DNA from 2 places in the Solibacillus sp. iso_87 genome. Region 1 is predicted to be linked to the other one. Evidence: riboswitches for the same ligand, from Rfam matches in the RefSeq annotation. Region 1 holds a riboswitch; the other holds the start of a gene.
What was found. A riboswitch is a leader RNA that binds a small molecule or an ion and turns the genes downstream of it on or off. The one in region 1 is predicted to bind FMN.
Positions count from the first base shown of each region.

Region 2: linked by a shared signal. The riboswitch ahead of AC0VXV_RS06450 (ECF transporter S component) and the one ahead of ribE (riboflavin synthase) in region 1 are both predicted to bind FMN.

Region 1 is NZ_CM149656.1:2,064,506-2,068,935, forward strand. It holds gene ribH (6,7-dimethyl-8-ribityllumazine synthase) at 1-360, opposite strand, end outside; partial or broken gene ribB (3,4-dihydroxy-2-butanone-4-phosphate synthase) at 379-987, opposite strand; gene ribE (riboflavin synthase) at 1,003-1,638, opposite strand; FMN riboswitch at 1,758-1,892, opposite strand; FMN riboswitch at 1,991-2,127, opposite strand; gene AC0VXV_RS10300 (VC0807 family protein) at 2,444-3,127, shown strand; gene AC0VXV_RS10305 (transcription initiation factor TFIIIB) at 3,151-3,345, shown strand; gene AC0VXV_RS10310 (hypothetical protein) at 3,359-3,529, opposite strand; partial or broken gene AC0VXV_RS10315 (hypothetical protein) at 3,633-3,801, opposite strand; gene AC0VXV_RS10320 (SCO family protein) at 3,940-4,430, opposite strand, start outside.
Region 2 is NZ_CM149656.1:1,320,178-1,324,607, reverse strand. It holds gene brnQ (branched-chain amino acid transport system II carrier protein) at 1-1,135, opposite strand, end outside; gene AC0VXV_RS06450 (ECF transporter S component) at 1,312-1,887, opposite strand; FMN riboswitch at 2,131-2,305, opposite strand; gene AC0VXV_RS06445 (hypothetical protein) at 2,410-3,633, opposite strand; gene AC0VXV_RS06440 (sigma-70 family RNA polymerase sigma factor) at 3,630-4,163, opposite strand; gene AC0VXV_RS06435 (ATP-binding protein) at 4,325-4,430, opposite strand, start outside.

The DNA.
Region 1 (4,430 bases):
TTCAGTTGTAACAATACCGAAAATTACCGGAACCCCTGTATCCAAGCCCGCTTTTGCAATTCCCTTTGCTGCTTCGTTACATACATAATCATAATGTGTTGTAGACCCGCGAATGACCGTACCTAAACCGATAACTGCATCATAATTATTTGTTTCAGCCATTTTTTTCGCTACAAACGGTACTTCAAAAGCACCTGGAACCCATGCTGTATCAATGTTTGCTTCGTCAACACCATGACGTTTTAAGCCGTCAATTGCACCACTTAATAATTTATCATTAATAAATTCATTGAAACGCCCTACGACAATTCCGATTTTTAAATCTGTTCCGACTAATTGTGCTTCAAATGTTTTTCCCATTTTAATTGCTCCTTTTTATACCAATACGGTAGTTAATTTTATATATTGAACTAAGTCTTCGATTGTAATAAATTTCAGGTTATGTTTTTGTGCTATCTTTTCAAGCTGCGGCATGCGGGCCATTGAACCATTTTCGTTCATAATTTCACAGATAACTGCGACTTCATTCGAACCGCATAGCTTCGCCAGATCGACGCCTGCTTCCGTATGCCCGCGACGCTCCAACACGCCTCCCTGTTTTGCAATGAGCGGGAACACATGACCTGGACGATGAAAATGCTCCGGTTTTGTTGCAGGATCCAGTAATGCTAACATCGTTTTAGAACGCTCAAATGCACTTATACCTGTTGTTGTATGGATATGATCGATACTAATCGTAAAAGCTGTTTGATATGTATCGGTATTGCTTTGCACCATTGGATGAAGGGAAAGCTTTTCTGCAATTGCAGATGAAATTGGTGTACAAATTAACCCTCTTCCATAAAGCGCCATGAAATTAATATTTTCCGGTGTAGCGAATTCTCCTAAAACTAGAAAATCCCCTTCATTTTCACGGTTCTCGTCATCAGACACAATAATAATCTCGCCGTTTTTTAATGCATGAATTGCTTCTTCAATTGTATTCATTTTGTCACCACTCCTTTAAAATCCTGTACGTTGCAAAAAGTCCATTGTAATTGTACTTTCCGTTTGATTTTGTAAATGTCTTTTTACATATTTACCGATTAGATCTGTTTCAATGTTCACAACATCTCCCGGCTTTTTATAGCCTATTACAGTCTGTTCATACGTATGAGGGATTAAGGAAATGGTAATGAATGTGTCGGTCACATCAAAAATTGTTAAACTCGTGCCGTCCACTGTAATTGAGCCTTTCTGAATACATTCAGCAATCAAATGCTTTTCCATCGCCAGATCAATATAAACTGCATTGGCGACGGGTCTTTTACGTTGAATTGTTGCAATTCCATCAACATGGCCCGAAACAATATGTCCGCCGAATCGACCATTCGCCGACATGGCCCGTTCCAGATTGACAGGCATACCTGCCGCTAATTGCTGGAGGCTCGTTGCTTTGACGGTTTCTGGCATAACATCCGCTAAAAATACGGATGGCGAGAATTGTTTCACTGTCAGACAGACACCGTTAACGGCAATGCTTTCCCCGAGTTGAACATCCTCTAGAATTTTGTTTGCGCGAATGGCTAGTTCCATCGCTTGTGTGGACTGGCTGATTGTTTCAACTGTCCCAAGTTCTTCAATTATTCCTGTAAACATCCTGCTCACCTCTTTTTAAAATAAAAAAGAACCCCGATTGAATTCGGAGTTCGATGAGAGGAAAATTGAGCATCATCAAATAAGCTTTTCGAAGTTAATTTTCAAAAAACTGCTGACATTGCTTCCTTCTCCCATCCAGACTATAACTGTCGGCTTTGGATTTGCACCAAATCCTGCACACAAAAGTGGCTCACGGGCTTAGAGATAAACTCATCACCGTCGATTGGGAATTTCACCCGACCCCGAAGGAAATTATTTTTTTCAATAAAATAAAAAATCCCGTCACAAAGGCGCGACAGGAAAAGTGTATAGCAAAAAATCACATTTAAAATCAAATTTTTAAAATGCGTTGCCATTCCTTCTCCCATCCAGACTATAACTGTCGGCTTTGGATTTGCACCAAAATCCTGCACACAAAAAGTGGCTCACGGGCTTAGAGATAAACTCATCACCGTCGATTGGGAATTTCACCCGACCCCGAAGGAAATTATTTTATTTGAATGTTATTGTAACATAAATATTTTAAAAAGCTAATAGTATTTTAGCACCTACTTACTTTTTGTACCCTCAAACCTTTTACCTCTACCCCTCTATTAAATTAAAATATTGAAACTTTACTCATGGTAATACGTAGAATAATATACATTATATTACATTATATAGAAAGGAGATATTGCAAGCTGATTTTAAGTGTCTTTCATTTGCTTGGTTGCTTTTTTTATGTTTTATTTCTATAAAATATAGTGTCGGATAATCTTCAGTAATATAAAAAGCAAATACTTTTTTTACGATAATGGAGGCTTTCATGGCGAATAATTCACAGTCGAATAAATATCTTATCTTTCTAGAACTACTGTTTTATGCAGCTTTACCCTATGCAATATGGAAGTTTGGCCGAGAGCCTTTTGGTGACTATGCCGCGATGCTGCTGTCCACTGTTCCCGGGATAATTTATACTGTTTACCGCTTTGCAAAAGATCGGCAGTTTAATGTGACGGGCTTGTTTATTTTAGGATCGATGCTTATAGGTACTACGGTAGATTTATTGTCCGGTTCGGCGGAGCAAATGATTTGGAATAATGTTTATTTAGGACTTTTTTACACGTTTCTCTATGTAATTTTATTTATTATAAAAAAGCCTTTTCCTTTGTATGTTGCAATCGATTTTGCATATTTGCAAGGCTATGCACGAAAGGACAGCAAAGCTTTGTTCTTTCAAAAAGGAATTTTTCGATGGTTTCAGCTGATCCAGATTGTTTTCATTATTCGAGGACTTGTTATGGCAGTAATTACGGTCTTTCTGCTACGGAAATACGGAATTGACAGCTATGGGGATATGCTGATTTATAAACGAGTAGCAAGTTGGGTATTTTCCGGAATTGTCATGGGGATGTTTTTTTACATCAACGTAATTGTGCAAAAATATACGAATCGTTTACAGGAAAAGAAGGATGAAACGCTACCGGAACCTGACATTGTGGCGGATTAATTATTATTGAAAGGGTGATGGAGATGACTAACGTTAAAGAATGCCCAAAATGTCGCAGCACGGAATTAGGTAGAGGAAAACATAGCGGGTACAGTGTTATGTCACCTGTGAATAAATTAAGTTTAGGATGCAATATCGAATACATTATTTGTACCGATTGCGGTTTTATTATTGAAGGCTATGTCGTAAAGCCAGAGAAATTTAAAGGAACTTTTTAATTCGATATCACGATTACAAATAGCCCATAAAATAATATGCTTTTTGAATCTCCTTAGCATCCGCTGGGTATGTCGCCATTAACTCATCACGTAACTCTTTAAGGCTTTTTGTATAACTTCCTGTAAAGCCATTCATTATAGCTGTCAAAAACACGGGGTTGTAATTTCTTTTCATTCGACTCATAGTAGTAACCACCCCTTCATTAATTCAACTGTTTTAGTCGCTCTTTTGCGGCCACCATATTTTTCAATGATGCAATGGTCTCTTGTTCCGTACGAGTTTTCAGGCCACAATCGGGATTGATCCAAAATTGTTCTTGTGCGATTACTGGCTGCCATTTCTTCCACAGTCGGAATACGGGGGCTATGAATATCATATACACCTAAGCCAATTCCAAGCCTGTATGGTGTTTCTTTTAGTACTGTTATCAGTTCCCCATGACTTCGCTCCTTTATTAGAAGATCTGCAACTTATTAGAAAATTTCCAGGTTTATTAGCACATTTTAATTTTTATTAGAAAATCCTTCACTTAACAAAAAACTTGCTTAAAAAGCAGCTACACTTTTTTCGCAAGTTAATCTTACATTTCACTATTATTTTAGACGTTCTTCAATGAGTGCTTCCATATCACTCGCAATCGTTTCATATGGAACACCATCCTCTCCCGTGCCATACCCTGAATAGTTTTTCACGGCGATTCCTTTTTCATCCACTAGAAAAAATGTATCGGCGTGGATAACTTGGTCATTCCCTTCAATTGCTTTTACATGCGTTTTAAATGAGTTTCTACCAAATTGTTCAATAAATTTTTGATCGTACCCTGTCAGCATATGCCATTTTGATTCATCAACTGGTGTATGGCGCGATAAATATTCCATCAAACGCTCTGGTGTATCGTAGTCCGGATCTACTGAAAACGCGACAATTTTATAATCTTCCAGCCCCTTTTTTTCAAGGTGGTCCTGCACCCGGGTCATATTCATCGTCATTGGCGAGCAAATGGTTGTACAGCTTGTGAAGATGAACATTGCCAGCCACGGTTCCCCTTTTAGGCTTTCCCGTGTTACTTCATTGTTACGGTGAT
Region 2 (4,430 bases), 740 kb from region 1:
TCGACCCTGCAAATACAGGCTTTTTGTAGTGAAATAGCGGTCCTAAAAGTGCCAGTATAATTAACACAATAGCAAGAGGGTAAAGGAACATCAGCACTGGAATTGCATATGTAATAATATTTGTTAACCCAAAATTCGCAATGATAAAAGAAACAATACATAACATGACTACAAATGTTTTATAGCTGATTTTCGGAAAAACTTCATGGAAAAACTCACTGCATGAAGTGATTAGACCTATACTTGTTTTTAAGCAAGCAAGTACAATAATAATCGCTAACAAAATCGCGCCATATGAGCCGAAGTAATGATCGGCAACCGCAGCAAAAATTTGCCCGCCATTATCAAATGTACCAATTGCCGTCACACTTGATGCTCCCATATAAGCAATCAGGCCGTAAATTAGCATCATTAATGCCATTGCGAAAATACCTGATTTCCAAGTCGCTTTTGCAATTTCTTTCTTATCTGTAATACCTGTCCGCTTTATCGCATTGATAACAACAATACCGAACGCAAGCGAAGCAAGCGCATCCATCGTATTATATCCTTCCTTAAAACCTGTCATAAACGCCTCGTTAATATAGGTTCCAGCAGGCTCAACGAATTTCCCCATTGGGGAAAACAGACTAATTCCGATTAATACAAATAAAAAGATTAAAAATGCCGGCGTTAAGTACTTCCCGATAATGTCCATTATTCTCGCCGGATTTAATGAAAAATAAAAAACTACCGCGAAGAAAATAAAACTGAATACCGCAAGCCATAATGTCGCCTGCGAAGGATCGATAAACGGTTCAAATCCAACGACAAACGGTACTGTTGCCGTACGCGGAATTGCAAAAAACGGCCCGATCGTTAAGTATAAAGCCAACGCAAAAAACAACCCAAACATCGGATGTACTTTACTTGCCAAATCACGCAATCCATTACTTCCCGACAATCCGATTGCCAGAATACCTAAAAACGGCAATCCAATTGCCGTAACTAAAAAGCCAATAAGCGCAAACCAATAGTTCGTCCCTGCCAATTGCCCCATTTGAATCGGAAATATTAAATTTCCTGCTCCAAAAAACATCCCAAACAGCATCGTTCCGATAACTGCATAGGTTGAAAATGGTATTTTCTTGTCCATCATATTCTCTCCTAAGATGTCATTTCATGGTGTTTTAATGAAACGTCTAAATTTTCTTAACAATGTACAATATCATATCAGCACTATAACAGAATGACAATAGTAATAGTGAATATAAAAGGAGCGATGTCATAAAGATAACACTTTTCGACATCACTCCATAATTTATCATTTAATTAAGCTAAATATTGTCTGCGCTGATTTTCAATCCATACACGCATTGTACGGTAAAGCATCGTCACGACCACAAACATCATAATCCCTTTAACAATATTAAACGGTAAAATACCTAACACGATCGTTTCGTACATATTATATTCGAAGCCTAGTAAGTACGTATACAGCGGTAAGAACGCCACGTAGTTTAATGCCGCCATTCCAAGTGACATTACAACTGTAGAGACAACTAAGCCTGTCATTAACCCTTTTGCAGAAGGGAATTTTTTATAAATATAGTAAGCTGGTAAAATGAATAATACACCTGTAGCGAAGTTAGCCATATGACCTACCGGAATTCCTTCAGGAGCCCCTGTGTAAATCCAGTCAAGCACATTTTTAACAAGTTCAACTAAGATACCTGCAACAGGTCCCATCGTAATTGCCGCAATCAATGCTGGCACATCACTGAAATCAATTTGTAAGAAAACCGGGAACCATGGTAGCGGGAAGTTTAATAACATTAGTACAAATGAAACCCCACTCAGCATTGCAATTGTTACGAATGATCGTAACTTTAAACTTCTTTTTTGCATATAAATCTCTCCTCTTTGCTGATTCCATCTCGCAAGAAGAAAGGACGTATCAACTCATTTCATGAAAAAACCCTTATGCTAAGCTAGAGCATAAGGGAGAAATAGGCACACTTAAATAAAGGGTCTATATATGCAATTGCAGCTATTCCTATTTTTTTGTATACGAAAAATATTCCGTTAACAAATAAGGAATTAGAAATAAGTACTGCAAAGCACGGCATTTTCAAAAAATGACGACCGTACCTTCACCTTCTCCCATCCAGACTATACTGTCGGCTTTGGAATTGCACCAAATCCTGCACACAAAAAGTGGCTCGCGGGCTCGAAAAGTTCGACATAACTTCCTCCAAGTAAATGGTCAGAGGTTATAACTTTTATTACCGCCGGTCGGGAGTTACACCCTGCCCCGAAGATGAATCAATATGAAATTATGTAGCAATTACCTTGCTATAACTATTATTATATATAAAAAAAAGGAATTGTAAAGCCCATTGCTTACAATTCCTAGTAAAATTATTTGAATTATTGAAATTCATAATTGATACGGTTTGCCGCAACCGGCTTCTCTACTGGTTTTGTGAAGTCAAAACCGCCCCATTGTTCCTGTACGATATTTTCAAATTTAACCTGTTTATCAAAACTTGCCGCTGTCATTATTAATCCTTCAATCATGCGCATTGCTTGAGCAGGTTCAAAATTCTCCAAGTTTAAAGGTTCTTCAAATGTAATTGTAACGATGGACTCAGCGTCTTCAACTTTTAAATAAACGCCCGGCAGTATAACCGTTCTGTATATATCATTCGCTTCCACCGTCATATTTTTAATTGCTTCTTGCACATCTTTAAAGCTCATTCGGAAATTCGGACTTAAATATACCGCCCCATTCCGCATCTGATACATAAAATAATTATATTGAGCGTTCTCATCATTTAATAAAAACGGCTCATTTACATCACCTACATGGTCAAAGTAAATTGGTTTTCCGGCCGTATTTTCTATTTCTACTTCCATATATGCATCACTAAAAGTATCGACAAGGGAGCCGAGATAATTTGATAAGGAAGCTGTTCCCGCATCATATTGGTGATTTTCCGGCAGCGTATGAACAAGCCTGTTCCCTTCCTCACGCAATTCTCCTTTGTAAGGATGGTATTCATTAAAGCCTAGTGACTGTTCGTCAAGCAGCGGACTGAATGTGTTATAAAGTTCCAGCTTCGTCGGGTTTTCTGTACCTGTTTTTTCGGCAACAATTTCATTTGGAATTAATACGCTCACTGGTACACTCTCTGCATCATCCCCTGCAAGACCAATTGCAAATAATGTGTTGTCCTCTAGCTCGTTTTCATAAACTAATGTTTGCTCAGGTTGAGCTTCCGTCGAGAAACTATTAATCATGGAGCGCTCATTTTGTGTAGATGCATCTTCCTTCGCACTCATTGTCATACTTTCTTCCGATTCTGGAGTGGCAAGATCGAATGCTTCATTCTGCATAGTAACCGACTCATTATTGCCTATAAATTGCGCACTGATTAAAACTATAATAAATATTGATGCAATCGAAACGAATAATGGTGCCCAACGTATGCCTTTTTGATTGCTTTGCTGTATGGTAGGCGGATCTTCATTAAATGCTCCTTCATCCATTAAACGATTAAATACCTCATCTTTTGAACGATGATCAGTTACTTTCGGTGCTTTTTTCAGAAAAAGTTCAATCTCTTTTTCATCCCAATGCTCCTTTTTCATAATGGATTCGCCTCCCTTCTTTCTTGCGCTTCCAATAGCAGCCGCAGATTCCTTAAAGCACGGTGCTGTGTCGTTTTAACTTTACCGGTCGTCCATCCTAATATTTCCGCTGTTTCCTGAATTGAAAGTTCTTGAATAAACCGCATTATAATAACCATTTTCTGATCACCTGAACATTCCTCCAATGCAACGAGTAATTGATGGAGCTGATCATTTAATTCGGTAAATTGTTCAGGTGAAGGGACTGGGCTTACAAGTTGCTCTGTCTCCCAATCAAAAGCTGTAAATGCATGCTTATCTCGAACTTGTTTTTTTCTGAAGTAGTCGATCGCCACATTTTTTGCTATAGAGAACAGCCAAGTTTTTTCCGAGCTTTTCCCTTCGAAACGGTCGTATGATTTTAATACACGAACGTATACTTCGTGGGCAAGATCCTCAGCTGCGGTACGGTTTTTCACTAAGTAAAATAAGAAATTAAAAACATCCTGATGATACGTATCGTATAATCGATGGAAAATGGATTGCTGCACCCATCCCACCTCCATTCACGTAATTTGTCGTATTCGAAACAAAAAAGTTACAATAATCATCCGTTACGGACGAACTGGTTCATTAAAAAGAAAAGTTTATCACTTTGAACGATTCAAAATGATAAACTTTTTCAAACTCATAATTCCATTACCCCATTATATCAAGATAATGGCAAGTAAAATGTAAAGGTTGTTCCTTGTTGTTCCACACTATCAACAGAGATTCTGCCGTTATGTGCTTCCACAATGTTTTTCGTAATGGCCAAG